DNA from 4 places in the Pseudomonas sp. H3_E04 genome. Region 2 is predicted to be linked to each of the others. Evidence: predicted binding sites of a transcription regulator. Region 2 holds the regulator's gene; each other region holds the start of a gene.

Region 1 (7,840 bases), 2.6 Mb from region 2:
CGTTCAGCGCCACCACTTCGACACCGATGGTCTGCAGACAACGCGTGACCTGCTTGCGCGCCACCGACGAGTCATCGACCGTCAGTACCCGCAGCGACAGCGCCTTGGTCTGCGTCTCGACATCGACCACGCCCACCGAAATCGCTTCCGGGGTCGGCGCCACTTCAGCCAGCACCTTCTCGACGTCGATGATTTCGACCAACTGGTTGTCGACCCGCGTCACAGCGGTCAGGTAATGATCGCGACCGGTGCCCTTGGGTGGCGGATGGATCTCTTCCCAGTTCATGTTGACGATGCGCTCCACCGAGCGGACCAGGAAACCCTGGGTCTTGGTGTTGTACTCCGTGATGATCACGAACGGGCTGTTCTTGTCTTTCAACGCACCGGAGCCCGTTGCCATTGCCAGATCCAGGATCGGAATGGTCGCTCCCCGTATATTCGCTACCCCGCACACGACAGGACTGGATTTGGGCATCAAGGTCAGGGACGGGCACTGCAACACTTCCCGCACCTTGAACACGTTGATCCCGTAGAGCTGCGGCCCGTCGAGACGGAACAACAGCAGCTCGAGGCGATTCTGCCCTACCAGTTGCGTGCGCTGGTTCACCGAATCCATTACACCAGCCATGCCCAGACTCCTACATCAACGCCAAGTGTTGTTGCGACGCACATTCATTGCTAAACGGCACGGCGCTTGCTTTTTAACTCGTATGAACGCTCAAACGACATTTTCCCGACGCCTGACCTCTACCCTTCGCAAAGGGCTTTGCGCGGTGGCCGCCGTTTGCTGCTCGCTTGCTGGCAGTCCTGCCAATGCAGATGCGGTTACCTTGCCTGATATGCTTATCGGCGTGACTCAGGGCTTTCTTGAATTCACCGTAGAAGACTATTTGGCTTCCAGTCAAACCGAAGGCCGCTACGAAATCGAAGTCAACCAGCTCGACCCGCGCATGCGCATGCCCATGTGCGACAAGGAATTGACAGCGACTCTGGAGAGCCCGGCACGCCCGCTGGGGCGCGTTACGGTGAAGGTTCGCTGCGAAGGCAGTTCGCCCTGGACGGTGTTCGTACCCGCTCAAGTCCGCCTGTTTCGCGAGATCGTAACGACCACTCGTCCGCTGAAACGCGCCGGCATTATCGAGCCGCAGGATGTGACTTTGCGCGAGCGCGATGTCAGCACGATCAATCAGGGTTTCCTGACCTCCGTCGACGAAGCGATCGGGCAGAAACTTACCCGACCAACGGTCGCCGATCAGGTCATCACACTGGTGCATCTGGAACAGGCCGAAGTCGTGCGCAAGGGTGACCAAGTGGTGATCACTGCGCGCAGTGGCACCCTTGCCGTACGCATGCCGGGCGAAGCGCTCTCCAATGGCGGCATGAAAGAACAGATTCGAGTAAAAAACCTTAATTCTCAAAGAGTTATCAAGGCGCAGGTGATTGCGCCGGGACAGGTCGAAGTGGCCATGTAAAAGCCTCGAGGAGAAAACTGGCGCCGATCCCGTCGCTTCCCTAAACTGTGCCGCAGCAGGTCTCGCAACGGCGCATGCAAGCTTATGGTTGATTGGGCCTAAAGTTTTTCAGGGGATAGCCGAAAACATGGCAAGCGTCCAAATTCCCAGAGGTTTTTTATCATGGTTATCGATTTCAACCGATTGAACAGTTCCTCGTCACTAACCGGCAGCACACGTACCAGCAACGCCAAGGAAAGCGCTGAAAACAGCCCCTCCGCGCCGCTGAATACCCAGGCCGAACAGGCCAATGTCGCCAAAAGCGGGGAGTCGGTACACCTCAGCAATGAGGCTCAACAGTTGCAGAAGGTCACTGACAAGCTGCGCGATCAGCCTGCTGTCGACAAAGCCCGTGTGGCCGAGTTGAAAGCCGCGATTGCCGATGGCAGCTATAAAGTCGACAGCAACCGTGTAGCCAGCAAACTGCTCAACTTCGAAGCCCAGCGCTAGGCTTTTGCCGGCGCCAGGCTTTTGGACGCTTAAACCCCAAGGCCAGCCATGCACGACACTAACTTATTGCAACTGATCAACGACGACTTTGCTCCAGCGCAACAATTGCTGGAGTTATTGCAAACCGAATCCCTCGCTTTGCATGGTCGCGACATGCCGTTGCTGGAAGAAATTCTGGCGACCAAGCAAGCGTTGATCATTCTGCTCGAGCAGCATGGCCGCAAGCGCAGCGAAATCCTCGCCAGCCTCAACCTGCCGACCGATCGCACAGGTCTTGAGCAACTGGCCAGCCAGTCGAGCATTGGCGACCAGTTGCTGACCCAGGGCGATGCCCTGACCGCGCTGATCGCCCAATGCCAGGCGGCCAACGTCAAGAACGGCCAGTCGATCCAGATCCAGCAGGCGACCACCGCCAATCAGCTGAAGATCCTCACCGGCGGTGAGCCGCCAGCGCTGTACGACGCCAGCGGGACCTTTGCCAAACCGGTCAAGCCGCGAACGCTCAGCCAGGCATGAGCCATTCGCTGGCCCTGCACTATCCACTTGCGCAACATGCTGGCAAAATACTGGCCAGTCGTCTTATTTTGTCTGGAGATTGAAGAACCGTGTCCAACACCCTAAGCGCGGATGATGCTCCGCAGCCTCCGAAGGTGCTCACCACGCCACTGGAAATCTCCAGCAACCTGCGCCAGCTGCAAGACAGCCACGATCCGCTGATCATCACCTTCCATGAACGCAGCCAGCGCTTTCAGAGTTACCTGATCAAGGTCGACCGCGAAACCGCAACGATCGCACTGGACGAAATGATCCCGCGCGATGGCGAGCGCTTCCTCCAGGCTGGCGAACCGTTCAAGGTCGAAGGCTTTCATGACGGCGTGCGCATCGCCTGGGAATGCAACGGCACGCTGAACATCGAAGAATCCGACGGTGACCGTTTCTACACCGGCGACCTGCCAAGCGAAGTGGTCTATCACCAGCGCCGTAACGCCTTCCGCGCTGCGTTGAAGCTCACCGATCTGGTCAGCGTTGAACTGGGCGGCGAAAAGCTCAAGGTTCCTCTGCACGGCAAGCTGCTGGATATCTCCGCCACTGGCTGCAAATTCCGCTTCGAAGGCGACATCACTGATCGCCTGCAACTGGGCCAGGTCTACGATCGCCTGATCGCCCCGCCGCTGTTCGGCAACCAGCCAACATCGGTCGAACTGCGCTATCTGCATTTCGAAGAAAAACTCAACATCACCTTCGCCGGGCTGCGCTTCCACAACATCAGTGGCCAGGCTGCGCGCAACGTCGAGCGTTTTGTTTACCAGTTGCAACGTGAAGCACGGCGTTTCGACAAAGACGATCTCTGAGTCGCAGCGATCAATAAAAAGGGCAGTCCTGTGCGGGACTGCCCTTTTTCATGCGCGGACGTTTATCTTCGGCTCAGGGCCTGCCGCCACTGATATCCGGCGCAGGCTTGTCGTCATCGCCGCTGTCCGGTTCGGTTTCAACGACCGCTCCCGGCTGAGCTTCGGGCTCCGGTTCGGGATTGCTCGGCGCCGGGTCCTGGACCATCTGCTCCTGCACCACCTGCTCATCGACACGCGGGTCAAGCGCCGCCACCAGCGGCGAGCTCGACATGCTGTCCGGCATTGCCACGTGATGCAGCGGTGCGTCGTCGACCTGGTGCAGGTTGGTGACCGCTTTCGGACGAATCCGCCAGACCAGCACCAGCGCGAAGAAACTGAAGAACGCATACAGGCTCTGACTGCCGAGAAACTTCATCAGTACACCCGCCAGCAGCGGCCCGATGCTCGCGCCGACGCCGTAAGTCACCAGCAACATGGCGGTCAGCGACACTCGGCGATCGCCTTCGACGTGGTCGTTGGAAAACGCCACCGCCAGCGGATACAGGCAGAATTGCACCAGCGAACAGAAGAAGCCGACGACGAACAGCACCTCCAGCGGCACCTGCGGCATGATCGCCAACGGCAACGCCGCAACCGCCAGAAACCCGGCAAAGCAGCGAATCAGCAGCGCACGGTCATAACGGTCGGACAACCAGCCCAACGGCCACTGCACCAGCAAACCGGCAAAAATGCAGCTACCCATGAACAGACCGACCTGCTCGGTCGACAGCCCCTGCTGCGAGGCATACAGCGGCGCCAGACCGTAGAACGAACCGATGATCAGACCGGCGCCGAGCACCGTGCTCAGCGATTGCGGCACGCGTTTGATGAAGAAGCGCGGCTCCATCGGAGCGGGGTGCAGGGGCGCCGGGTGAATCCGTCGGGTCAACGTTACCGGCACCAGACACAGGGCAAAGCACAGCGCGACCAGCATCAGCAGTTCCAGACCGAGGCCGGGGTGCATGACCAGAATCAGCTGGCCCAGCACCAGGCCCAAATACGAGGCGATCATGTAACCGCTGAACACCAGCCCGCGCTGATTGGCATCGGCCTGCTCGTTGAGCCAGCTCTCGATGACCATGTACTGACACATCATGCCGAGACCGACGATGGTCCGCAGCACCAGCCACGCCGGCAGCCAGTCCACCAGACCATGGCCGAGCACCGCCGCGCCGACGATCCCGGCACACGCCGAGTACGCACGGATATGCCCGACCCGGGCAATCAGGCGATGGCCGATCTTGCCGCCCAGCACCAGACCGAAATAGTTGGCCGCCATCAGCGCACCGACCCACAGCCCGTCGACGTTGTCGGCGGCCAGACGCAAAGCCAGATAAGTAGAAAGAAGGCCTGAGCCGATCAACATCATCAGCGAGGCGAAATACAGCGCTCGAAAGGATTTCCAGATTTGGCGCATCGGCGTTCCGAGCGGCTCCTTGCAGTAAATACCGAGCAGTCAGAACGACTGCCCGGCAGCAGCGATACGTCAGGCCTGGGCGGCCAGCACACGGCGCTCCCAGGGAGTGATTTCATCAAAGAAGCTGGTCAACTCCATGGTCTTCGAAGCGATGTAGCCTTCGATGAACTCCGACCCGAACAGTTCCCTCGCCAACTGGCTACGTTTCAGACGCTCAAGCGCGGCGTGCAAGGTACACGGCAAGGCCAGATTATCCGGCACGGTGAATTCACCCTGGATTGCCGCGCTCGGCTCCAGTTCCTGCTCGATGCCATGCAAACCCGCAGCCAGACTGGCGGCGATCGCCAGATACGGATTGGCGTCGGCGCCCGGCAGACGATTTTCGACCCGACGTGCGACCGGCGAGCTGGCGGGAATACGCAAGCCGGCGGCGCGATTGTCATGGGACCAGCAGGCATTGTTCGGCGACGCGTACGGATGACACAGGCGCTGATAGGAATTCACGTTGGGCGCAAACAGTGCGGTGAAATCGGCGAGGCCTGCCTGTTGCCCGCCGATGAAGTGGCGGAACATCGACGTCGGCTCGCCGTTCGAGTCAGTGAAGACATTCCTGCCGCTGCCGATTTCAACGATGCTCTGGTGAATATGCATTGAACTGCCTGGCGTGTGCGCCAGCGGTTTGGCCATGCACACCACGCTCAGGCCATGCTTGAGCGCGACTTCCTTGAGCAGGTGTTTGAACAGGAACGTCTGATCGGCCAGCAGCAGCGGGTCGCCGTGCAGCAGATTGATCTCGAACTGGCTGACGCCCATTTCATGCATGAAGGTGTCGCGCGGCAGGCCGAGGGCGGCCATGCATTTATACACTTCGCTGAAGAACGGCCGCAGACCGTTGTTGGAACTGACGCTGAACGCCGACTGGCCATCCTCGCGGCGGCCGTCGAGGCCAATCGGCGGACGGAACGGCTGAGTCGGATCGGTGTTCGGTGCGAAGACAAAAAATTCCAGTTCGGTCGCCACCACCGGCGCCAGACCGTGCGCGGCATATCGGGCGATGACGGCTTTGAGCTGGCCACGGGTCGAGAGGCTTGAGCTCCCCCCGCTCAGTTCGTCGGCGTCGCAAATCGCCATGGCACGCGGCTCGTCGCTCCAGGGCAAACGGTGAATCTGCGCAGGATCGGCAACCAGCGCCAGATCGCCGTCGTCGCTGCCGTAGAACCGCGCCGGCGGATAGCCGCCCATGATGCATTGCAGCAGCACACCCCGCGCCAACTGCAAACGCCGCCCCTCGAGAAAACCCTCGGCGGTCATCACCTTGCCCCGTGGCACACCGTTCAGATCCGGGGTGACACATTCAATCTCATCAATGCCGGTCAATCGCTGCGCGAGTGAACCCTGGCCATCGGTTGTCATGACGCAATCCTTGTTGTTGTGCGAGCCGCGAACGGCGACCCGGACAAAATAGGCTGCGGCTGTTCGGAATATCAAGCAGCGCCCACAAAAATCCCGATCCTGCAGAACCCGTAGGAGCTGCGTAGGAGCTGACGAGTGCAACGAGGCTGCGATCTTTTGATCTTGCTTTTTAAAATCAAAAGATCGCAGCCTTCGGCAGCTCCTACACCAGACCTCATGGCAGATAGAGACTGAACACTCCACCACCCAACGGCCCGCCATTGCTGATTTCGGTGCGCCCTTCCACGCCGTTGCGCTGGTGCAGCGCGGCGATGCGATTGGCGAAATACAGACCCAGCCCGGTGCTGCCGCTGCTGTGATTGATGCCCTGGACATAATCGGCCTGACGCTCGAGCATCTCTGCCGGATAGCCGTCGCCATCGTCATTGATGCTCAGCACCAATTGCCCGGCTTCATCGCTGACGGTAATCAGCAGCGACTCGCGGGCGTAACGGATCGCATTGTTGATGCAGTTGCCGAGCACCGAAGCGATCAGCTCGCGATCAAAGAAACCCAGCGGGCTCAACGGGTCGACTTCATAAGTGGCGATGATGCCGCGACTGGCGAACACTTCCTGATGCGCGGCCAGTTGCGCCTCGATGAAATCGTCGAGTTCGTGATACGCCGGCTGCAGCGGCAACTGGTTGACGCCGAGTTTGTACAGCCCGAGCAACTGCACGAGCATGCCGTTGAGGTGGGCGAACTCGAAATCGATCACGCCCTGCTCCGAGCCGTCGCGCAGCTCTTTCGGCAAACGTGCGAGCCACTGGCTGTGCGCCTGCATCAGCATGGCCAGGGAGTTCTTCATGTCGTGAACGGTGGAGGCAATCACCGTGGAAAAATCCAGCGCCGGATCAATTGGGTTCATTCGCCAAACGCCTTGCTTTTCAGCTTCTGATAACGCGCAAACCGCGCGTCGGTGTCGGGCATCAGGCCCACCAGTTTCAGGCAGGCCCGACATTCTTCCAGCTCCGCCGACGGCACACTGGTGTCGGTGCCGTGCAGCAGCGACTGGGCCAGGTTCAGCGCAATACTGATGTTTTTCGGTTGCAGCTTGAGCGCCTTGCGAAACACCTCGCGGGCCTCGACCAGATTGCCGGTCTTGTATACGCGCACGCCCTGGCGGTTGAGATCGGCCGCAGCGTTACTCGAACTGAGAATCGTCGGATCGTCGGTGAGCTTGGCAATGTCTTTCATCACGGCCGGGTCATCACCGTAAATCTCCGCGCAGCTCTTGAGCATCGAAGTGCCCGCCTCGGCCTGACCGAGCATCTGCAACTGCTTGGCCACCAGCAATGCCGCCTCGGGGCTCATGAATTGCTCCATGCCATCGAGGCGCATCAGTGCTTGTTCGGTGAGCTTATCGGCGGTTTCAGCGTCGTTAAGCAGCAGGCTGGTGGCTTTCATCAGTCGCGCACGGATTTGCAGGCCGGGATCGCTCGGGTTCTCCTTGGCCACGGCACTGAGCGTAGTGTTGATCTCCAGCCGCGTGCGCGTGTCGAGGCCGCGATCGCTGCCCTTGCTGATCAGCGCGTGCGCCAGGCCGAGATTGCTTTCCGGGTCCTTGAAACGCGACTGCGCGCCCTGCGCCACGGCCTGACGATAAGCACGCGAGGCGG
Region 2 (7,840 bases):
ACAAGGTTTTTGTCGAGGTCGGTTTCTTCACCCACCAGTTCCAGGTTGATCTCTTTCTTGAGCTGACGTGCGAGGTCGCGAACCAGACGCGGGAAGCGCCCGAAGACCTTCTTGATCGGCTGCATCCGCGTCTTCATCACGGCGGTCTGCAGGTCAGCGGTGACCACGTCGAGGTTCGACACGGCCTTGGACATGGCTTCGTCGCCGCTGTTGAGGCCCAGGCGCACCAGACGGTTACGCACCAGCACCAACTCGCCGACCATGTTCATGATCTCGTCGAGCCGCGCGGTGTCGACGCGTACGGTGGTTTCCGCTTCGCTGGCCGGTTTTTCTGCCGGGGCAGCAGCTGGCGCACGGGCCGTAGCCGGTGCAGCAGCGGCGGCCGGTTTCGGCGCCTCTGCTTTCGCTTCAGGCTTGGCCGCAGGCTTCGGCGCAGCAGCGGCAGCCGGAGCTTTCGCCGCTGGCGTGGCGACGCTCGACGCAGAGCCGACAGTCGCCGCGCTGGCGTCAAACTTGCCTTTGCCGTGCAGTTCGTCGAGCAGCGATTCGAATTCGTGATCGCTGATCAGGTCACTGCCGGCCGCAGCGGCTGCCGGTGCAGCAGGTGCTGACGGAGCCGAAGCGATAGCCGATTCCAGCGCGTCAACGGCGAAGTTGCCCTTGCCATGCAACTGATCGAGCAAGGCTTCGAATTCGTCGTCGGTGATGTCCGAGCTGTCGCCCGCAGCAGGCGCGGCCGGAGCCGCCGGTGCTGGCGCCGGAGCGACCGCATCGACAGCAAACTGGCCCTTGCCGTGCAGCTGATCGAGCAGCGATTCAAATTCGGCGTCGGTGATTTCATCGCTCGCCGCCGTGTCGGCAACCGGCGCTGGAGCAACAACAGCAGCCGGGGCCTCGGCCTGGGCCTTGACGGCATTCAGCGAGTCCAGCAGTTGTTCGAATTCGTTATCGGTGATGTCTTCCGATGCGCTTTCAGCGACCGGTTCTTCCACCGCTTCTACCGGTGCGGCAACGGCTTCATCCGCCGATTGCGGCTCGGCCAGACGCGCCAGTGCGGCCAGCAGTTCCGGCGTGGCAGCGGTGATCGGTGCACGCTCACGGACTTCGCTGAACATGCTGTTCACCGCGTCCAGTGCTTCGAGCACCACGTCCATCAGTTCTGCATCAACGCGACGCTCACCCTTGCGCAGGATGTCGAACACGTTTTCGGCGATGTGACAGCACTCCACCAGCTCATTGAGCTGAAGGAAGCCGGCGCCCCCTTTTACAGTGTGGAAACCGCGAAAAATTGCATTGAGCAGATCTGCATCATCCGGGCGGCTTTCCAGCTCGACCAGTTGTTCGGACAGTTGCTCAAGAATCTCGCCGGCCTCAACCAGGAAATCCTGAAGGATCTCTTCATCGGCGCCGAAGCTCATTAATGGGGTGCTCCTACAGGTCTAAAAACCCAAAAAACCCGAATTCCGAAACTCTAGAATCCAAGGCTGGATAACAAATCGTCCACATCGTCCTGACCGGACACAACGTCTTCTCGTTTATCGGCATGAATCTGCGGACCTTCACCCTGCGAGAGATGTTTTTGTGGATCTTTTTCAGCAAGCATTGCAGCGCGGTCATGTTCGATGCCCGCAAAGCGGTCGACCTGACTGGCCATGAGCACGAGTTTGAGCAGATTGCTTTCGACTTCGGTGACCAGTTGGGTCACACGCTTGATCACTTGACCTGTGAGGTCCTGGTAATCCTGAGCCAGCAGGATGTCGTTGAGGTTGCTCGACACCGCACGGTTGTCCGTGCTGCTGCGTGACAGAAAACCGTCGACCCGGCGCGCCAGTTCGCGGAACTCTTCAGCCCCGACCTCGCGACGCATGAAGCGGCCCCAATCGGCGCTCAACGTCTGCGCTTCATCAGCGAGACTGTTGACCACCGGCGTGGCGCTTTCCACCAGATCCATGGTGCGGTTGGCCGCGGCTTCCGTCAGCTTGACCACATAGCCCAGGCGTTCGGTGGCGTCGGTGATTTGCGACACTTCCTCGGCCTGCGGCATGTGCGGATCGATCTGGAAATTGACGATCGCACTGTGCAGTTCACGTGTGAGCTTGCCCACTTCCTGATACAGGCCGCGGTCACGGGTCTGATTGAGCTCATGGATCAGTTGCACCGCGTCGCCGAACTTGCCTTTTTCAAGGCTCTCGACCAGTTCGACCGCGTGTTTTTTCAGGGTCGATTCGAAATCGCCCTGTGATGATTCGTTATGCTCCATAGCTCCCCCGCGCATTCATCAGCCGATGCGTTCGAAAATCTTCTCGATTTTGTCTTTCAACGCTTGAGCCGTGAAAGGTTTGACCACGTAACCGTTCACACCGGCCTGAGCGGCCTCGATGATCTGCTCGCGCTTGGCTTCAGCAGTCACCATCAACACCGGGAGGTGCTTGAGTTTTTCATCGGCGCGCACGTGACGCAGCAGGTCGATACCGGTCATGCCCGGCATGTTCCAGTCCGTTACCAGAAAGTCGATGCTGCCGCTGTTGAGCACCGGAATGGCAGTGGTGCCATCGTCGGCCTCGACGGTGTTGGTGAACCCAAGATCGCGCAGCAGGTTCTTGATGATCCGCCGCATCGTTGAGAAGTCATCAACGATGAGGATTTTCATGTCTTTGTTCAATTCGACCTCCAAGCAGTCTTAAACGCGCCCAGCACCTGGACGCGCCACTTCAATCAATCGGCATAGCACTCGAAGTTTGTCTGGAGCACAACGGATCGAGACCGGCGCCGTTCATCACCGCACCAGCCTCGTTTCGCAGTGTCCCCACACTGCCTTCAGCGCGCTCGCCACTCCCCCAAACGCCCCCGCAGACGGGCCGCGCACTGGCTGTGTAACTGGCTGACCCGCGATTCACTGACGCCAAGGACTTCACCGATTTCCTTGAGGTTCAGCTCTTCGTCGTAGTACAGCGCCAACACCAGTCGCTCACGCTCCGGCAAATTGGCAATCGCGTCCGCCAGCGCCGCCTGGAAGCGTTCATCTTCCAGATCGCGTGACGGCTCCATATGAGCACTCGCGCCATCCTCGTGCAGCCCTTCGTGTTCGCCGTCCTGCAGCAGGTCGTCGAAACTGAACAGGCGACTGCCCAAGGTGTCATTCAGAATCCCGTAGTAATCGTCGAGACTCAATTGGAGTTCGGCCGCAACCTCGTGATCTTTAGCGTCACGGCCGGTTTTAGCTTCAATCGAGCGAATCGCGTCGCTGACCATCCTGGTATTACGGTGAACCGAGCGTGGCGCCCAGTCCCCTTTGCGCACTTCATCGAGCATCGCGCCGCGGATTCGAATGCCCGCGTACGTTTCGAAACTGGCGCCTTTGCTGGCGTCGTATTTGGTCGAGACTTCCAGCAAACCGATCATCCCGGCCTGGATCAGGTCTTCGACCTGCACGCTGGCCGGCAGGCGCGCCAGCAAGTGATAGGCAATGCGCTTGACCAGTGGCGCGTAGCGCTCGATCAATTCGTATTGCGCGTCACGCGCCGACTTTTTGTAAAGATTCATGCCACTGGCGGTCATATCACAGGCCCTGCGGTTTGCTGCACGAGACGCTCGACGAAAAATTCCAGGTGCCCGCGCGGGTTGGCCGGCAGCGGCCAGGTGTCGACCTTCTGGGCAATGGCCTTGAAGGCCAGCGCGCACTTGGAACGGGGAAAGGCTTCGTAGACGGCGCGCTGCTTCTGCACCGCTTTGCGCACGCTTTCGTCGTACGGCACGGCGCCGACGTATTGTAGGGCGACGTCGAGGAAGCGATCCGTGACCTTGGTCAACTTGGCGAACAGGTTGCGCCCTTCCTGCGGGCTCTGCGCCATGTTGGCCAGCACGCGGAAGCGGTTCATGCCGTAGTCGCGGTTGAGCAACTTGATCAGCGCGTAAGCGTCGGTGATCGAAGTCGGCTCGTCGCAGACCACCAGCAACACTTCCTGGGCGGCGCGCACGAAACTGACTACCGAGTCACCAATGCCCGCAGCGGTGTCGATCACCAGCACGTCGAGATTGTCGCCGATGTCGCTGAACGCCTGGATCAGGCCAGCGTGTTGCGCCGGGCTCAGGTGCACCATGCTCTGCGTGCCGGAGGCCGCCGGCACGATGCGAATCCCGCCCGGGCCCTGCAACAGCACGTCGCGCAGTTCGCAACGGCCTTCGATGACGTCGGCCAGTGTGCGCTTGGGTGTCAGCCCCAGCAGAACGTCGACGTTGGCCAGGCCCAGGTCGGCGTCCAGCAGCATGACCCGACGGCCAAGCTCTGCCAGCGCCAGCGACAAGTTCACTGACACGTTAGTCTTGCCGACGCCACCTTTGCCGCCGGTCACCGCGATCACCTGTACGGGATGCATGCTGCCCATGTTATTTCTTTACCTTGTCTTGCATAGACGGAGGCCACATTACTGGCTGCGCGTTCACGATCGGAACAATGCGTGGCAGACCATCGATGTAGGTACAAAAACTGTTCATGATTACCTCAGCCAACCTGCTTGGTCGGGCTGTGATAGATATCAGCGAACATGTCAGCCATGGCTTCTTCGCTGGGTTCTTCCTGCATTTGCACGCTGACGGCGCGGCTGACCAGTTGATGACGGCGCGGCAGATGCAGATCATCCGGAATCCGTGGGCCATCGGTCAGGTACGCGACCGGCAATTCATGACTGATCGCCAGGCTCAACACTTCGCCGAGACTGGCCGTTTCATCCAGTTTAGTCAGGATGCAACCGGCGAGCCCGCAACGCTTGTAACTGTGATAAGCGGCGGTTAGAACCTGTTTCTGGCTGGTGGTTGCCAGGACCAGATAATTTTTTGAGCGAATGCCACGCCCGGCCAGGCTCTCGAGCTGCATGCGCAACGCCGGATCACTGGCTTGCAGCCCGGCAGTATCGATCAAAACCACGCGTTTGCGTAGCAGTGGATCCAATGCCTGCACCAGCGACTGGCCGGGATCGACGTGCGTCACCGGCACGTTGAGGATGCGCCCGAGGGTTTTCAGTTGTTCCTGCGCGCCGATGCGGAAGCTGTCCATACTGACCAGCGCAACATTCTGCGCGCCGTACTTGAGCACATAACGCGCGGCGAGCTTGGCCAGCGTGGTGGTCTTGCCCATGCCGGCGGGGCCGACCATGGCAATCACACCGCCCTCTTCCAGCGGCTCGACTTCCGGTACGGCAATCATCCGCGCCAGGTGCGCCAGCAGCATGCGCCAGGCCTGACGGGGTTCTTCGATATCGGTGATCAGCGCCAACAGGTCGCGCGACAGCGGGCCGGACAGGCCAATACGCTGCAGACGGCGATACAGATTGGCCTGGGCCGGACGGCTGCCTTGCAGCTGATTCCAGGCCAGGGTGCCGAGTTGCACTTCCATCAACTCGCGCAGGCTGTTCAATTCAAAACGCATCGAATCCAGCGCACGCGGATCGACACCTGCCGAGGCCTGCGCAGGTGCTGCGGCCGGACGCGTCGGTGCGGCGTAGGTCGGCTCGCTCAGCGGCTCGGCAGCGGTCAACGGCAGGCCTGCGGTCAATGGCAGCCCGGCAAACAATTGCTGATTGGTGTTGCCGTCGGCTTCGCCACGCAGGCTCAGCTCGGCCTGGGCAGTGACGATGCGCGATTGGGTCTTGCGCAGCTCGTCTTCGAGTTCCATGTTCGGAACCCGTGGCGCCAGCGCCGACAATTTGTAATCCAGAGCCGCCGTCAACTCGACGCCGCCGGCAATGCGGCGGTTGCCGATGATGGCGGCATCAGCGCCCAGCTCATCGCGAACCAGCTTCATGGCCTGACGCATATCGGCGGCGAAAAAACGCTTAACTTGCATAAACCACTACCTCAGCCGTTGGGCCCTACTGTCGCAACGATGGTCACTTGCTTGTTGTCCGGTACTTCCTGGTAGGCCAGCACATGCAGCCCTGGCACCGCGAGGCGACCGAAGCGCGAGAGCATCGCGCGAATCGGGCCTGCTACCAGCAGGATCACCGGTTGGCCTTGCATTTCCTGACGCTGGGCCGCTTCGATCAACGAACGTTGCAGCTTCTCGGCCATGCTCGGCTCCAGCAGGACGCCCTCTTCCGAGCCTTGTCCTGCCTTCTGCAGACTATTGAGCAATATCTGTTCCAACCTTGGTTCCAATGTGATCACAGGCAGCTCGGACTCAGTACCTACAATGCTTTGGACGATTGCACGGGATACGCCGACCCGCACAGCGGCGACCAGCGCGGCGGTATCTTGACTCTTCGCGGCGTTGTTCGCGATCGCTTCGGCGATGCTGCGGATGTCGCGCACCGGCACGTGCTCGGCGAGCAGCGCTTGCAGAACCTTGAGCAACTGCGACAGCGAAACCACGCCCGGTACCAGCTCTTCTGCCAGTTTCGGCGAGCTCTTGGCCAGCAATTGCATGAGTTGCTGCACTTCCTCGTGGCCGATCAGCTCACTGGAGTGCTTGTACAGAATCTGGTTCAAGTGCGTGGCGACCACGGTGCTGGCGTCAACCACGGTGTAGCCGAGCGATTGCGCCTGGGCGCGCTGGCTGATTTCGATCCACACCGCCTCGAGGCCGAAAGCCGGATCTTTGGCGTTGATCCCGTTGAGCGAGCCGTAGACCTGGCCCGGGTTGATCGCCAGTTCGCGATCCGGGTAGATCTCGGCCTCGGCCAGAATCACCCCCATCAGGGTCAGGCGATACGCGCTCGGCGCCAGATCGAGGTTGTCGCGGATGTGCACGGTCGGCATCAGGAAGCCCAGATCCTGCGAGAGCTTCTTGCGCACGCCCTTGATCCGCGCGAGCAATTGCCCACCCTGATTGCGGTCCACCAGAGGGATCAGGCGATAGCCGACTTCCAGACCAATCATGTCGATCGGCGTAACGTCGTCCCAGCCCAGTTCTTTGGTTTCCATGGCGCGGGCCGGCGACGGCAGCAGTTCCTGCTGACGCTTGACCTCTTCCAGCGCCACGACCTTGGCGACGTTCTGCTTCTTCCAGAACAGGTACGCGCCGCCTGCGGCCAGCGCAGCCATGCTCAGGAAGGAGAAGTGCGGCATGCCCGGCACCAGGCCCATCACCGCCATCAAACCAGCGGCCACGGCCAGCGCTTTCGGCGAGGCGAACATCTGGCGGTTGATCTGCTTGCCCATGTCTTCCGAGCCGGACGCACGGGTCACCATGATCGCCGCTGCTGTAGATAACAACAGTGATGGCAATTGCGCCACTAAACCGTCACCGATGGTCAGCAAGGCGTAAACCTTGCCCGCATCGCCGAAGCTCATGCCGTGCTGGAAGATACCCACGGCCATGCCGCCAATGAGGTTGATGAACAGAATCAGCAGGCCGGCGATGGCGTCACCGCGGACGAACTTGCTGGCACCGTCCATCGAACCGTAGAACTCGGCCTCTTGGGCGACTTCCTGACGGCGCGACTTGGCTTGATTCTGGTCGATCAGGCCGGCGTTGAGGTCGGCGTCGATCGCCATTTGTTTGCCGGGCATCGCATCGAGGGTGAAGCGCGCGCTCACTTCGGAAATCCGCCCGGCACCCTTGGTCACCACGACGAAGTTGATGATCATCAGAATCGCGAAGACCACGATACCGACCACGTAGTTACCGCCGATCACCACCTCACCGAAGGCCTGAATCACCTTACCGGCAGCGGCGTGGCCGTCCTGACCGTGGAGCATCACCACCCGCGTCGAGGCCACGTTCAACGCCAGGCGCAGTAGCGTTGCCACCAGCAGAATGGTCGGGAACACAGCGAAATCCAGTGGCCGCAGCGCATACACGCAGACCAGCAGGACGACGATCGACAGGGCAATGTTGAAGGTG
Region 3 (7,840 bases), 1.2 Mb from region 2:
CGGCAAGCGAGCTTTCGACAAGGCTGCAGGTGCCATTTCAGTTGCACCTGGACCACACCGCCGAGGGCATCGAGCACCTGCAGGTGCACTGCGAACTTGCAACTGACGTGGTTCAAGCCCGGCTCGCCGATTATCCGACCCTGATGACCGTCATCGACAGCGGATTGCTGGTCATGCAGGCCCAACAATGCTCGCCCGCAGATTTCATTCAAAACAAACACAGCGGCAAGACGCCACTGGTCATTGACTCGCGCCGCTGACGTTTGAGCGCAAGTCAGATCATTCAGGAAGAACACCTTGTGAAAATAACTCAACCGATTCGCGAACTGATGAGTTTTGCCCGTCAGCATTCACGCTACTACAAGAACTGTCTCGCTGATGTTCCCGAGGCAATGAACTCACTGACCGAACTGCCTCTGCTTGATCCAGCGAGTTTCTGGATTGGCAGCGAGCGCCTCGAGCAATGGCCGGTACTGACCGCGCCGATCGGCTCGGCGGTGGTTTTCAAGACCGGCGGAACCACCGGCGGCGGCAGGCTCTCGGTCTACACCCGTGCCGAATGGCAAGCCACTGTAGCGAATTTCGGTCGCAGTCTGAATCGACAATTCAGCCCGGGCGACCGGGTCGCCAATCTGTTCTTCGCCGGCGACCTCTATGCCAGTTTTTTGTTTATCCACGATTCACTGGCCCATGTTGATACGCCAATCACCGAGTTCCCGTTCAGTGGTGAAGTCGACCCGCCGAAGCTGGCCGATGCCATCGCGCAACACCGGATCAACGTGCTGGCTGGCGTGCCCGCGCAATTATTGACCTTCGCCAGTTGGCTGAGGCAACGCAACCTCGCATTGCCTTTGGTTGATACCGTGCTTTACGGCGGGGAAAGCCTGTTCGCCTCGCAGCGCCAACTCCTTGCGCAAGCGCTGCCCAACGCACGCATCGCCTCCATCGGCTACGCCAGCGTCGACGCTGGATTTATCGGCGCCAGTCATCATGACTGCATGGAAGGTGAACATCGCACGCCTGACGGCCACGTCCTGCTGGAGATCATCGACCAGCACACGGGCAAGCCGATCGAGGCCTGCGATCAAAAAGGCGTGCTCGTATTGACCAACCTTCATCGGCGCTTGATGCCCCTGCTCCGCTATCCCGTGGGAGATCTGGCGTGCTGGCGCGAACCGGTCGGTACGCCGCAACGCAAATTCGCCCTCAAGGGCCGCAGCGGCAACAGCCAGCGCGTGCGCGTCGGCATCCTGTCGCTGATGACGGATGAAATCAGCGAAACCGTAAGGAGCACTGCTGGCAGCGACGACTGGCAATTGTTGATTGAACAGGCCGATGGCACCGATGTATTGACGTTGAAATATGCAGTCGATGAGCGATCAACACACATCGATAAGAACCTTGAGGCCCGCTTGATCGAACGCTACCCGCAGATCACCCAACTGCGAGGCGCTGGATTACTGCAGGTACGCATCCAGAGCTGCCGCTTCGAGGATCTCGCGCGCCATCCTCGCGCCGGCAAAAGCCTGCGGATCGTCGATTTACGCTGCTATGACCAACATGACAGGGAGGTGCGTGATGGAAGCGTTGATCCTGCGCAATTACCGTGAGAGCGACGCCGCCGCCGTCAGCGAACTGTTTCGCCAGGTTTACGGCGACCATTACGTACAAAGTGACGTGTACCTGCCGTGCCTGATCAGTCAGAACCATGCAGAAAAACGCTGGCACTCATTGGTAGCGGTCGAGGGAGAACGGATTCGTGGTCATGCCACCTTGTACAGGCAAAGCAAGGCATCGCACGACGCTGAACTGGCTTTGAGTGCCGTTCATCCTGACACCCGTGGGCAGAACATCGCCACGCGCCTGGGCGAGCAATTGCTGACTCACGCACAGGCATTGGGTTGTCGCAGCGTTTCGATCAAGCAGGTCACCCACCACCCTTACACCCAACGCATGGCGATCAGCCTCGGGTTCCATAACACCGGACTGCTACCGGACTATGTCCGCTCGCCTTTTGGCTGCAAAAAGCCGGAGTCGATCGTTTTGGGCGTTCGCGCGATCGATGGCTATCGGCGGCCGTTGCCCGAGCAGGACTGGCCAGCCAGTTGTCGGCCCTTGATGGAGCGTCTGACAAGCGTGTTCGGCATTGGAACCAGTGCGGGACGCTGGCGTGGGGCCTCGGTTCAGGTTGAACAACACGGCGATCGCCATGAAATGCTTCTGGAGAAACTCGATCCGGAACTGCTGAACCAATTGCGCACGCTGCCCGGGCATTGGCTGATTTCGATTCGCCTGCAACTGTCGGGACAATTTGCAGTGGATCTGCACAGTCTCGACGCCATTGGTTTTGTCTTCACCGGTCTAGCGCCGGCGCCAGACAATCAGGGCGGCTGGCTGGCGTTGTTCCATCGCGGTTTCCGCCCGCGCAGACTGGCCTTGCATTGCCCGTACATGCAAGACCTGCAGGCTCGGACGCAACGGCAAATCGCGCGCCGTGATCTGCAGACGCTTTGATCGGCTACCCGTAATAAAGCATAAGCCCGCTCGCTGAGGCGCGGACTTATGCCTTGGCTTTGAGGCCCTGGTCTGACGGCACAGCGGCATTGCCTTCGCCGTAAGTCTTGAGGTTTTGCAGGACGTAAATGGCTTTCTTGAATTCGGGAATCAGGCTTTTGCCGTAGTAGTTGCCATTGAGACTGTTGGTCTGGATGGCATCGAGCTGCGTGGCAAAATATTCCAGCGCGTTGAACTTCGCCTCCGGGTCTTTCTGCACACCGAAGCGGTCGAACTTGTCGCCGGCATTGAGCAAGGTGATCGAGGTGATTTCAGAAATCAGCCCACGCCCGCGCAGAAACTCGCTGAGGTTGCCCAATTGCTTGACGGAAACGTTGGCCGGGTCGAAGCCCTTGATCTGCTTGCGCAGCCCCTGCTTATCCATCTCGGCGACGTTCAGCGCGTTCGGATCGTTGCCGACCAGCGTGAGCATCTGCTGCACCTTGACGCTCTGCGAAACCTGTTTCTTCGCGCCGGTATCACGGACCATTACGCCCGCCTTGCTTTCCCAGGCGCCGGTATAACCGATCGTCATGCGAGGATTCCTTGTGCCATGAGCATGAAATGTCCTTGTTCCAACAAACTGAATGGGCGCAAGTATCGGCCGCCTCGTTTGATCGCACCAACCTTTTTGTGCGCTTTTTTACAACTTTCGTACATTCACGATACAAAGCGCATCCCCTGCAAACATTGCGCTAGAGCCGTCATCACCATGTAACGAAGGCGCCTGTCGCGCAGTAACGGTCGCGAACGTATCAATTGCGATACCAACCGGTCATCGCCAGCCGTTTCTTTCGGCACGCCAGTACCTAAAGCTTCGGCCCGAAACGACGATACGCTGTGATACCCGCCCTGTTTTATTCCCGCCCTCAAACAAAAACGCCGCTCAAGGATCAGTTCATGCCCGCACTGCGCACTATTCAGGCTCGCTACACGCTGTTTCTGGTTCTGTTTATCCTGCTGTTGTCAGTGCTGACCGTGGTCGGCATCAGCCAGTTGGTCGCGCCAACCCTGCGCGATACCGAAGAGAAGGTCGTGCTCAACCGCATCGCCGAAGTGGCCGTGCAGATTCAGGGCGAACTGAACAAGGTGCAGGCGCAGCAACGCAGCATCACCCAGACCATTCCACTGCTCGACAGCGCCGCCATCGACGTGGTGCTGCCAGGGCTGGTGGATCAGTACGGCGAACTGAAAGTCTTCGGCGGCGGCATCTGGCCGTTGCCGGGCCAGCGTGAAGCCGGGCGCAACAAGTTCAGCACGTTCTGGCATCGCGACGCCTCGGGTCAGCTCAAGGTCAACACCTTCTGGAACAGCGACGCCGCACCGAACTACTACGACCAGAGCTGGCACAAGGGCGGCATGGCCACTCCGCGCGGCCAGTGCGCGTGGGCCGCTGCCTATAAGGACGACGCCAGTGCCGAGCCGCGCACCAACTGCGCCATGGCGATCTACAAGAACGGTAGCGCCTGGGGCGTGTCGACCATCGACGTGACCCTGGGCTTCTTCAATGACCTGGTGGCCCGCAAGGAAAAAGACCTCAACGCCGAAATGCTCATCGTCGAGGCTGACGGCAAGATCATCAGCAACAGCTCGCGCATCAGCGGCCCGATCGTGCTGAAGAACATCAGCGAACTGGCGGCCAGCTCGACCTTCATCAATCAGATCAAGACAGGCCTGCAGAACCGCGATAAAGCGCAACGTGTCGAGTTCGACAACAACGGTGAAGACGCCACCTTCTTCATGCGCCCTATCGAGGGTACACCGTGGTTCCTCGCCACCGCCCTGCCGACCAAAATGCTCACCGCACAGCGCGACGACGTGCTCAACAGCCTGAGTCTGATCCAGATTCCGCTGGTGATCCTGTTGGTGCTGTTGCAGGTCTACGCGATTCGTAAACTGGTGCTGCGCATGAAAGCGCTGAAGGCCAACATTGATTCGCTGTCCAGCGGTGACGCCGACCTGACCCGCCGCATCACCATTCGCGCCGAAGACGAACTGGGCGCCATCGGTCACTCGGTCAACACCTTCATCGCCTATCTGCAGAACATGATCGGCGAAGTCACCCATGCCACCGGCGCCATGGCTTCGAGCCTCGATAATCTGCAACGCACCTCGGCGCATACCAGCCAGATTCTGCTGCGTCATGCCTCGGAAACCGACCAGACTGTCACCGCGATTACTGAAATGAGCTCCACCGCCGAAAGCGTTGCGCAGAATGCGGCTGAGACCGCAGCGTTCACCCAGCGCGCCAATGAAAACGCCGATCGCTCGCGCGTCGTGGTCGGGGAAGCGACCAACAGCGTGGTCGCGCTGATCGACGAAGTGGCGAGCGCTACACACAAAGTTGAAAACATGCAGCAGGACGCCCAGCGCATCACCGAAATCCTCGGCGTCATCGGCGCGATTGCCGGGCAGACCAACCTGCTCGCCCTTAACGCCGCGATTGAAGCGGCGCGTGCCGGGGAACAGGGGCGCGGCTTTGCGGTGGTGGCGGATGAAGTCCGCGCCCTCGCCGCACGAACCCAGGCCAGCACCTCGGAAATCAACGAGATGTTGACCCGTCTGACCCAAGGCGTGAGTTCGTCGGTCAGCGCCATGGAAAATACCCAGGCCAGTTGCCAGTCCGCAGCTGACGCCACCGCCCGAGTCAACTCGGGGCTCGACGAAATGGCCGGTTCAGTCAGCCACATCAACAGCCTCAGCACCCAGATCGCCACTGCCGCCGAACAGCAAAGCGCGGTGACCGAAGAGATCAACCGCAGCATGGTGCAGATCCGTCACATGGTCGATGAACTGGTGCAAAGCGGCCAGGCCAGCGAGCTGAATACCCGCCAGCTGCTCGAAGCTAACAGCCGCGTGAGCGCGATCATGGGACGCTTCAAGGTCAGTTGACTCTTCACTCCCACACTGGATTGCCTGATGGCAGACAATCCAGTGGGGGAGCGGGCTTGCTCGCGAAGCCGTTGTGTCTGGCAATTGAGTCTTTACTGACGCGCCGCGTTCGCGAACAAGCCCGCTCCCACAGGGATTACTTCGCATGGCATACCTTACTGACAACCTTGTTACCTCTCCCTCATCTCTCAGCCCTCTGCCCGCCCGTCTTGTAGCAACTGGAAACACTCAGTTGATGCCGGGACGGAAAAACCGGTCAAAATGCGCTCTTTCTGACCTTCACCGAGTCGAGAGCCCATTCCCATGCGAACCCCATTGCGTCTGCTCGCCCTGAGCGCCCTGTTCATCTCCTCCCTGGCGCAAGCCGCCGAACTGATCCCGATCGAAGTGCACCGCGATGCCAATTGCGGTTGCTGCAAAAAGTGGATCAGTCATCTCGAGGCCAATGGCTTCAAAGTCGAAGACCACGTCGAAAGCGACATGAGCAGCTTTAAACAGCAGCACGGCGTGCCACCGCGTCTGGCGTCCTGCCACACGGCGATCATCAATGGCAAATTCGTCGAAGGCCATGTGCCGGCCGATCAGGTGCTCGCGTTGAGCAAGCGCGACGATCTGCTTGGCGTGGCCGCACCGGGCATGCCGATGGGTTCGCCGGGCATGGAAATGGACGGCATGAGCGACGCGTATCAGGTCATCGGCCTGAAAAAGGACGGCGCTGACGTAGTGGTGGCGGACTACCCGGCCCGTTGATGGGGGCGGCTTATTTCGGTCTGTTCTTTGCTGCGTTTGGCGCGGCGACGTTGTTGCCGCTGCAATCCGAGGCGCTGCTGGTCGGTCTGATCGTCAGCGAGCATTACTGGTTGTGGGGGCTGCTCGCGGTGGCGACGCTTGGCAACGTACTCGGCTCGCTGGTCAACTGGTGGCTGGGCCGTGGCATCGATAGGTTTCAGGATCGACGCTGGTTCCCGGTCAGCCCTCGGCATATGGCCACGGCGCGCAAGCACTACGAGCGTTATGGGCATTGGTCGCTGCTGCTCAGTTGGCTGCCGGTGATCGGAGATCCGCTGACCTTGATAGCAGGCGTCATGCGCGAACCGCTCGGGCGCTTTCTGTTGATCGTGACGCTGGCCAAAGGCGCGCGCTATGGCGTGCTGGCCTTGCTGACCCTCGGCTGGCTCGGTTGAACCAACCTTCGCTGCGATTGCCTTTGTTTAACGTCGGCGTAATCCCGGCCTTCCAGAGTCGGCCAATTTTCAAGGAGTTTGTGCTTATGTCTGTCACGCTTTCCCGCTGGCTGCCCGGCCTCGTCCTCAGCGCTGCCCTGCCATTAATGGCGCACGCGGCCACTGAAACCGCTCCCGCCGAAGGGCCTGCCTACGGCCCGGAGCTGCAAGGCTTCCAATATCCCTACACGCTTAAACACTTCGCCTTCGAATCTCAAGGCCAGAAACTGCAAATGGGCTACATGGACGTCGCCGCCAATGGCAAGGCCAACGGCCGCACCGTGGTGCTGATGCACGGCAAGAATTTCTGCGCGGCGACCTGGGACAGTTCGATCAAGGCCTTGAGCGATGCCGGCTACCGCGTGATTGCGCCGGACCAGATCGGCTTCTGTACGTCCAGCAAACCTGCGCACTATCAATACAGCTTCCAGCAACTGGCGACCAACACCCAGCAATTGCTCAAGGCGCTGGGCATTCAGAAAGCCACTGTGCTCGGGCACTCCACCGGCGGCATGCTCGCCACCCGCTATGCGTTGCTGTTCCCTGAACAGGTCGATCAACTGGCGATGGTCAACCCGATCGGTCTGGAAGACTGGAAAGCCCTCGGTGTTCCGTATCGCACCGTCGATCAGTGGTATCAGCGTGAATTGAAGGTCACGGCCAAGGGCATCCGCGACTATGAGCGCACCACCTATTACGATGGCCGCTGGAAGCCGGAATTCGATCGTTGGGTCGACATGCTCGCCGGCCTGAGCAAAGGTCCGGGCAAGACCCAGGTCGCGTGGAACTCGGCGCTGATCTACGACATGATCTTCACCCAGCCGGTCTACTACGAATTCAAAGACCTGAAGATGCCGACCCTGCTGTTGATCGGCACCTCCGACACCACCGCCATCGGCAAGGACCTTGCACCACCTGAAGTGAAAGCGAAAATCGGTCATTACGAGGTGCTCGGCAAGCAAGTCGCCAAGCTGATTCCGCAGTCGACGCTGATTGAATTCCCGGGCATGGGCCATGCGCCGCAAATGGAAGAACCGGAGAAATTCCACCAGGCACTGCTCGGCTGGCTGGGCAAGACTCCTTCCGTTCCTTGATGAGGTAAGGCGATGACAGTGCAGATTGCAGTGATCGACGACTGGCAGGACGTGGCCCGCGACGTGGTCGACTGGTCC
Region 4 (7,840 bases), 1.2 Mb from region 2:
CGTCGCGGTGATCGCTTGGGAAATCTGAATTGGTCGCCCATATAGATTGCTCAACGTGCCGAGACGGCTGTGGTCCCGCCAGTTGTCGCCGGGGTGAATCACCGCCACCACTACGAAACCCTTGCGCGCCAGCGATGTGGCCAGATCATGCAAGGCCAGCGGCGTGCCGGTGTTGCCGTGGGAGAGCATCAACATCGGAAAGCGGCCGATGGCGACTTTAGTGTCTTCTCCGGCCTCGACCGAGTAACCCTCAAGCAAACTCATGTGCTCGCGGTCACTGGACGGGTAAAAGGCGATAGCGCGCATCGGTTGCAGATCGAGCGGGTCGAGAAAGGTCATCTCGTGATAACCGACGCTCCAGACAGGGTGCCGCCCCGGCGCGGCCTGCACTGAATTCAGGCTGCCCAGCAGGCAAATCAGCAACATTGCACAAAGATGCCTCATGAATGCCCCACCCTGTTGGACCACATCATCGGATGTGTTGGAACTGCATAACCCGGGCCAGATTATGTAACAGCCGGAAACAAAAAACTCCGTATTCGGCCCTTGCGGAACCAGAATACAGAGTTTTTTGCGGATTACCTGAACATCAGCTGTTCTTTACGCAAGCCTTACGCGGCTGCAAACAGTTGCTCACTGATCTTCGCTTGAGCAGCGCTCATGGCGTTGTTGCGCACTTCTTCGCCATAGGCCAGACCCTCAGCGCGAACGATTTCGATGTCGGTGATGCCGAGGAAGCCCAGCACCAGCTTCAGATATTCCTCGTGCGCGATGCCGCTGGCCTGACCGGCGTGGATGCCGCCGGAGGTCGACACGATGATCACTTTCTTGCCACCGCACAGGCCTTCAGGGCCGGCTTCGGTGTAGCGGAAAGTCTGGCCGGCGACGGCGATGCGGTCGATCCACGCTTTCAATTGGGTTGGCACAGTGAAGTTGTACATCGGCGCGGCAATCACGACAGCGTCGGCAGCGATGAATTCGGCCAGAGTCGAGGCACTCAGCTCGGCTTCGTGCTGTTGCGCAGCGTCGCGCAGTTCGGCGGTGGTGCCAGCGGCGACCAGCGTGGTCGACGAGAAATGGCTGATGGCATCGGCAGCCAGGTCGCGATAAGTGACCACGGCGCTCGGCTCGGCGGCTTGCCAGGCGTCGGCGACCTGACGGCTCAACTGACGGGAAGCAGAGTTGTCGCCCAGAATGCTCGAATCGATGTGCAACAGTTTCATGTGGGTTCTCCTGAAAGAATCGCCGGTGGCGACGGAATGGAGACAATCCTACGCAACAAACCAATAGCTGATTAGTCGCCGGCAATGCGATAGTTCGTCCCATTGATAGAACGACTGGAAACGCGCATGCAGGACCTTAACGATCTTTACTATTTCGCCAAAGTGGTCGAAGCCGGTGGTTTTGCCGCCGCCGGGCGATTGCTCGGAATTCCCAAGTCACGGCTTTCGAGGCGGATTGCCGAGCTGGAAGAACGTCTCGGCGCGCGTCTGCTGCAACGCACCACCCGCCAACTGAATCTCACCGCTGTCGGCGAGCGCTATTTGCGCCACTGTCAGGCGATGTTGCTGGAAGCGGAAATGGCTGACGAAGCCGTGGCGAGCATGTCCAGCGAACCACGCGGGCGCTTGCGGGTGTCGTGTCCGACCGGACTCGCCCATGAAATGCTGCCGACGGTGATCAGCGACTTTCTTGGCAAATTTCCGCAGGTGCAACTGGAGGTCGTGCTGCTCAATCGCCGTGTGGATCTGGTCACTGAAGGCATCGATGTCGCTTTGCGGGTGCGCGATCACGGCGATGAAGATCCGTTGCTGGTCACTCGACGTTTGCGTCAGGCCCAGGCGGTGGTAATCGCCAGCCCGGATTTCATGCAAGGCAAGACCATCAATCATCCGCAGGACCTCAAGAACCTGCCGGTGCTCGGCGCGCTGGAAGCTGATCGCATGGTCCATGTGCGTCTGCTCGACCAGCAGGGCAAGAGTGTCGATCTGAGCATGGAAGCGCGGCTGGGCATCGATGACTTTGTCGTGCGCAAGGCCTGCGTGCTCGCCGGTCAGGGTTTCACCGTGCTGCCGATGATGTTCTGCGAGACCGAACTGCGTAACGGCACGCTGGTGCAGGTGCTGCCGGAATGGTCATTGCCCGGTGGCTGGTTGCAAGCGGTGTATCCGCACCGGCGCGGGGTGATGCCGGCGGTGCGTGCGTGGATCGATCATCTGGTCGAATCGTTCGATGCCTGCGGGGAGCGGTTGTTATGAAACAGGGAAAGATGAGCGAAGCCGAGGTTGGCGCATTCTGTCTGGCTCTGCCGGGCGCGCGGGAAGATTATAAATGGGGCGGCGTGCGGGTGTTCTCGATTGCCGGCAACAAGATGTTCGCCTTGCAGGGATTACGCGGCGATTCGCTGGCGTTCAAGGTCGACAAGGATCTGTTTCTCGGCCATTGCGACCGCCCGGGGATTCATCCGGCGCCGTATCTGGCGCGCGCGCAGTGGATCATCATGCACCCGCCCTACCCGCTGAGTGCCGAGGAATTGCAGGGGCTGTTGCAGCGATCACATCAACTGGTGGTGAGCAAGTTGCCAAAGAAAACCCAAATCGGCCTGCGTTTGTAAGCACGCAAATCCTGTGGGAGCGAGCCAGCTCGCGAAGGCGGTTTGTCAGGCGACTCATCAGCGAGGATGAGATTGCTTTCGCGAGCAGGCTCGCTCCCACAGGGGATTTTCGGTGGACTTTAGATCAGCGACAGCAAGTTCGATCCGAGAAAAATCTGGTCAATCCAGAACACCTGATGCAGCAGCACGATCACCCAGAACAGAATCTGAAACGACACCTTGCGGGTCTTGTGCCGAAACACTTGCTGCGCGATCAACGCACCGGGCCAGCCGCCCGCCAGTTCTACCGCATGCAGGATGTTTTCCGGGGTGCGCCAGGCATCGGCGCGGGCCTTGCGCTTGTCGGCCCAATACAGAAAAAACGCCAGCACACTGACAATCCCGTACGCCGCCAGAGGCACCCGCGAGATGCCGCTGAGCCACATCGACAGTGAGCCGAACAGCGGCAGCGCGCAGACGATCAACAGCACCACAAGCTTCAACTTCACATGCTGAAGGCGCCCGCCAGAAGCTCGTCCTTGCGGGCGCTGCGCGCGCGAATCGTTCATGGCTTGGCCGCCGACCAGTCCACCCAGCCGAACTGCCAGGTCGCCAGAATGAACAGGCCGAACGCTATTCGGTACCAGGCAAACGCTGCGTAGCTGTGGTTGCCGATGAACTTCAGCAAACCGCGCACAGCGATCATGGCGAAGACAAACGCGGTGACGAAACCAATCGCGAATACCGGGAAATCCGCTGGCACAAACAGATCACGGTATTTGTAGCCCGAATACACCGCCGCACCCACCATGGTCGGCATGGCGAGAAAGAATGAAAACTCGGTTGCAGTCTTGCGCGACAGGCCGAACAGCAAGCCGCCAATGATCGTCGAGCCGGAGCGCGAAGTGCCGGGAATCATTGCCAGGCATTGCGCGAAACCGATTTTCAGCGCATCGGTCCAGCGGATCTCGTCAACGGTTTCGGCGTGGACTTCATGCTGGCGCTGTTCGGCCCACAACATGATGACCCCGCCAACCACCAGCGCTGCCGCCACGGTGATCGGGTTGAACAGGTATTCGTGAATCAGATCGGCGAAGATCACACCCAGCACCACCGCCGGCAGGAAGGCGATCAGCAGATTGGCGGTGAAACGCCGTGCGCTTGGCTGGGTCGGCAAGCCGATCACCACGTCGAGGATCTTGCGGCGAAACTCCCAGACCACCGCGAGAATCGCGCCGAGCTGAATAATGATGTTGAACGCCATGGCCCGTTCGCCGCCGAAGTTCAGCAAGTCGGCGACGATGATCTGGTGTCCGGTACTCGAAATGGGCAAAAACTCCGTCAGCCCCTCTACAATTCCTAGAATCAGTGCCTGCAAGGCGGTCCAAAGATCCATCAATCCCCCAGAGAGCGATGCGCAAGGCATGCCCCGATAGTATTTTTTCGTTCACTGCGTCCAGCGTAGCCGGTAAAAGCTGTAGCGATTGCGCGCACAGGATCCACACGAAACGGTAAAAATTCCGTGAAATGTCAAAACCGGATTCAGGTTTTTGCGCGCGGGGCCGAAATCCTAACAGACAAGCCTCAATAGCGCTGTGCGTGTTGGAAGGCTTGAATCGCACGGTCCCGGACACTCAGCTGTGGCCGGATGCTGGCGATCATTTATTACAAGAACAAGAATCCCGGAGTGACAGCGTTATGAACAGCTTGCGCAGTGTGTCGATCAGCCGACGCTTGTGGCTCATCTTGATCGTGGCGGTGGTCATGTTGCTGACCTTGGGCGTGCTGATGCTCAAGCAGATCCACGACGACCTCTACCACGCCAAGGCGCAGAAAACCCAGCACGTGGTGCAGACCGCCAGCGGCCTGCTCACGTATTACCAGGGTCTGGAGACCGCTGGCACCCTGACCAGGGACGCGGCGCAAAAGCAGGCACTGACGGCGATCCGTGGCCTGCGCTATGACCAGAGCGACTACTTCTGGATCAACGACCTCACGCCCGTGATGGTCATGCACCCGACCAACCCCAAACTCGAAGGCCAGAACCTCTCGGCGATCCGCGACCCGGACGGTTTTGCGGTGTTCAACGAGATGGTCGCCATCGCCAAGGCCAAAGGCGCGGGCATGGTCAATTATCGCTGGCCGAAACCGGGAGCGACTGATCCCGTTGCCAAGACCTCATATGTGAAGCTCTTTGAGCCGTGGGGCTGGGTGATCGGTTCCGGCGTGTACGTCGACGACGTGCAAGCCGAGTTCCAGGGGCAGATGATCAAGGCCTCGGCAATCGGTCTGGCGATTGCGCTGATCATGGCGCTGCTGGTGATTCTGATCGCGCGCAGCATCGTTCGTCCGTTGCAGGAAACCGTGAATGCCATGGCCAACATCGCCAGCGGCGAAAGCGACCTGACCCGCAGCCTCGATACCCATGGCAAGGATGAAGTCACCGAGCTTGCCCATCACTTCAATGCCTTCACTGCCAAATTGCGCCGAGTGATTGGAGATTTGCAGATCTCGGCCAGCGCCCTGGGCCAGTCATCCAGCGAGCTGGGTAACGATGCCTCGCAGGCACAGCAGCGCAGTCAGCAGCAATCGCAGCAAATGGAACTGGTGGCCACGGCGATCAACGAAGTCACCTACGGCGTGCAGGACGTGGCGAAAAACGCAGAACATGCCGCCGCAGAAATGCGCGATGCCGAAGCGCAGGCGCAGCAGGGGCAGATCAACATCGACGGCAGCCTGCAGCAGATCGACAAGCTATCCGGCACGATCGATCAGGCGGTGGAGGTGATCCGCACGCTGGCGGCCGAAAGCACGCAGATTGGCAGCGTGTTGGAGGTGATTCGCTCGATTGCCGAACAGACCAACCTGTTGGCGCTTAATGCGGCGATTGAAGCGGCGCGTGCTGGTGAACAAGGTCGCGGGTTTGCCGTGGTCGCCGATGAGGTCCGATTGTTGGCGCAGCGCACGCAGAAATCGACGGCGGAGATTCAGTCGATGATCGAGCGTTTGCAGAACCACTCCGAAGCTGCGGTGAAGGTGATTGGCGACAGCAGCAAGGCTTCGCAATTGACCATTGAACAGGCGGCACTGGCCGGGGCGAGCCTCAATGCGATTGGCCAGGCGTTGCGTAATCTCAACGGCCTGAATGCTTCGATCGCCAGCGCCACGTTGCAACAGGCGCATGTGGTTGAGGACATCAACCAGAACGTCACCCAGGCGGCCGGGCTGTCGCACAGCACGGCGTTGGCGGCGGAACAATCCAGTGCAGCCAGTCTGCGCCTTGGGCAACTGAGCGAACAACTGAACGGGTTGCTTCGGCAGTTCCGGGTCTGACTCAAAACCTGTGGGGTAGTCTGGAATCTGCGCATAGCCTCAACCCCTGTGGGAGTGGGCTTGCCCACGAAGGCGGCGGGTCAGGCGAATTTTCTGTGTCTGACACACTGCCTTCGCGAGCAAGCCCGCTCCCACATGAGATTGGTGGGGTTGTCGGGAATTTGCGGACAACATCAAACCCTGTGGGAGTGGGCTTGCCCACGAAGGCGGCGGGTCAGGCGAATTTTCTGTGTCTGACTTAATGCCTTCGCGAGCAAGCCCGCTCCCACATGAGATTGGTGTGGTTGTTGGGAATTTGGGGACAACATCAAATCCCGTGGGAGTGGGCTTGCTCACGAAGGCGGCGGGTCAGGCGAATTATTTGTAACTGACTTAATGCCTTCGCGAGCAAGCCCGCTCCCACATCAGATTGGTGGGGTTGTCGGGAATTTGCGGACAACCACAAATCCTGTGGGAGTGGGCTTGCTCACGAAAGCGGCAGGTCAGGCGGATTGTCTGTGTCTGACTTAATGCCTTCGCGAGCAGGCTCGCTCCCACATGAGATTGTTGGGGTTGTCGGGAATTTGCGGACAACATCAAACCCTGTGGGAGTGGGCTTGCTCACGAACGCGGCGGGTCAGGCGAGTTTTATGTGTCTGACACACTGCCTTCGCGAGCAAGCCCGCTCCCACATCAGATTGGTGGGGTTGTCGGGAATTTGCGGACAACCTCAAATCCTGTGGGAGTGGGCTTGCTCACGAAGGCGGCGGGTCAGGCGAATTTTCTGTGTCTGACTTAATGCTTTCGCGAGCAGGCTCGCTCCCACATGAGATTGTTGGGGTTGTCGGGAATTTGCGGACAACATCAAACCCTGTGGGAGTGGGCTTGCTCACGAAGGCGGCGGGTCAGGCGAATTTTCTGTGTCTGACACACTGCCTTCGCGAGCAAGCCCGCTCCCACATCAGATTGGTGGGCTTGTTGGGCTTGTTGGGAATTTGGGGACAACATCAAATCCTGTGGGAGTGGGGTTGTCGGGAATTTGCGGACAACGTCAAACCCTGTGGGAGTGGGCTTGCTCACGAAGGCGGCGGGTCAGGCGAATTTTCTGTGTCTGACTTAATGCTTTCGCGAGCAGGCTCGCTCCCACATGAGATTGTTGGGGTTGTCGGGAATTTGCGGACAACATCAAACCCTGTGGGAGTGGGCTTGCTCACGAACGCGGCGGGTCAGGCGAGTTTTATGTGTCTGACACACTGCCTTCGCGAGCAAGCCCGCTCCCACATGAGATTGGTGGGTTGTCGGGAATCTGGGGACAACATCAAATCCTGTGGGAGTGGGCTTGCTCACGAAAGCGGCGGGTCAGGCGAGTTTTATGTGTCTGACTTAATGCCTTCGCGAGCAAGCCCGCTCCCACATGAGATTGGTGGGGTTGTCGGGAATTTGCGGACAACATCAAATCCTGTGGGAGTGGGCTTGCTCACGAAGGCGGCGGGTCACGCGGAGAAGATGTCGACTGGACGGGCCCTTTCGCGAGCGGGCTCGCTCCAGCAGGGTTCTTCAGTGTTTGGGTGAATGCAGTACAATCCGCCCCCTTCTTCATTCCCCCAAAGGAATCTTCATGTCCGGGCTTGAACTGTTCGCCGCTGCCCTCGGTGTCATCGCCGTGTGGCTGACGGTCAAACAGAATCCGTGGTGCTGGCCGATCGGGCTGGTCATGGTGTTGCTCTACAGCTGGATCTTCTTTGAGGTGAAGCTGTATTCGGACATGTTGCTGCAAGTGATCTACGCCGCGCTGCAAACCTACGGCTGGTGGCAGTGGACCCGCGCCGGGACGATGCATGACGGGCGCCAAGTCACCCGCCTCGACACGTGCTCAATTCTGCGCGGCCTCGGCGTCGGGGCCATCGGCAGCCTGCTGCTGGGCGCAGCGATGGC

The links. The regulator FliA, encoded in region 2, starts transcription of late flagellar genes. The targets are predictions, from matches to a motif close to CTAAAGTTTNNNNNNNNNNNGCCGNTAA.
Region 1: flgM (flagellar biosynthesis anti-sigma factor FlgM) is a predicted target of FliA. The motif match lies at 1,571-1,598, and genes of this name have one in related genera.
Region 3: AB4N53_RS06165 (methyl-accepting chemotaxis protein) is a predicted target of FliA. The motif match lies at 3,363-3,390, and genes of this name have one in related genera.
Region 4: AB4N53_RS06375 (methyl-accepting chemotaxis protein) is a predicted target of FliA. The motif match lies at 4,135-4,162, and genes of this name have one in related genera.

The regions. Positions count from the first base shown of each region.
Region 1 is NZ_CP162797.1:2,810,782-2,818,621, forward strand. It holds gene AB4N53_RS12600 (chemotaxis protein CheV) at 1-628, opposite strand, end outside; gene flgA (flagellar basal body P-ring formation chaperone FlgA) at 711-1,472, shown strand; gene flgM (flagellar biosynthesis anti-sigma factor FlgM) at 1,635-1,961, shown strand; gene AB4N53_RS12615 (flagella synthesis protein FlgN) at 2,010-2,477, shown strand; gene AB4N53_RS12620 (flagellar brake protein) at 2,567-3,313, shown strand; gene AB4N53_RS12625 (MFS transporter) at 3,387-4,769, opposite strand; gene AB4N53_RS12630 (glutamine synthetase family protein) at 4,839-6,080, opposite strand; gene AB4N53_RS12635 (sensor histidine kinase) at 6,397-7,089, opposite strand; gene AB4N53_RS12640 (tetratricopeptide repeat-containing response regulator) at 7,086-7,840, opposite strand, start outside.
Region 2 is NZ_CP162797.1:198,134-205,973, reverse strand. It holds gene AB4N53_RS00935 (chemotaxis protein CheA) at 1-1,418, opposite strand, end outside; gene AB4N53_RS00930 (protein phosphatase CheZ) at 1,472-2,260, opposite strand; gene AB4N53_RS00925 (chemotaxis response regulator CheY) at 2,279-2,650, opposite strand; gene fliA (RNA polymerase sigma factor FliA) at 2,818-3,558, opposite strand; gene fleN (flagellar synthesis regulator FleN) at 3,555-4,385, opposite strand; gene flhF (flagellar biosynthesis protein FlhF) at 4,502-5,842, opposite strand; gene flhA (flagellar biosynthesis protein FlhA) at 5,854-7,840, opposite strand, start outside.
Region 3 is NZ_CP162797.1:1,356,867-1,364,706, reverse strand. It holds gene AB4N53_RS06185 (aldehyde dehydrogenase family protein) at 1-260, shown strand, start outside; gene AB4N53_RS06180 (phenylacetate--CoA ligase family protein) at 300-1,610, shown strand; gene AB4N53_RS06175 (GNAT family N-acetyltransferase) at 1,579-2,514, shown strand; gene AB4N53_RS06170 (hypothetical protein) at 2,561-3,088, opposite strand; gene AB4N53_RS06165 (methyl-accepting chemotaxis protein) at 3,454-5,445, shown strand; gene AB4N53_RS06160 (DUF411 domain-containing protein) at 5,749-6,195, shown strand; gene AB4N53_RS06155 (YqaA family protein) at 6,195-6,629, shown strand; gene AB4N53_RS06150 (alpha/beta fold hydrolase) at 6,716-7,762, shown strand; gene AB4N53_RS06145 (D-2-hydroxyacid dehydrogenase family protein) at 7,775-7,840, shown strand, end outside.
Region 4 is NZ_CP162797.1:1,406,809-1,414,648, reverse strand. It holds gene AB4N53_RS06405 (alpha/beta hydrolase family protein) at 1-444, opposite strand, end outside; gene AB4N53_RS06400 (FMN-dependent NADH-azoreductase) at 612-1,223, opposite strand; gene AB4N53_RS06395 (LysR substrate-binding domain-containing protein) at 1,350-2,258, shown strand; gene AB4N53_RS06390 (MmcQ/YjbR family DNA-binding protein) at 2,255-2,614, shown strand; gene AB4N53_RS06385 (DUF1294 domain-containing protein) at 2,734-3,162, opposite strand; gene AB4N53_RS06380 (undecaprenyl-diphosphate phosphatase) at 3,159-3,989, opposite strand; gene AB4N53_RS06375 (methyl-accepting chemotaxis protein) at 4,292-5,926, shown strand; gene pnuC (nicotinamide riboside transporter PnuC) at 7,524-7,840, shown strand, end outside.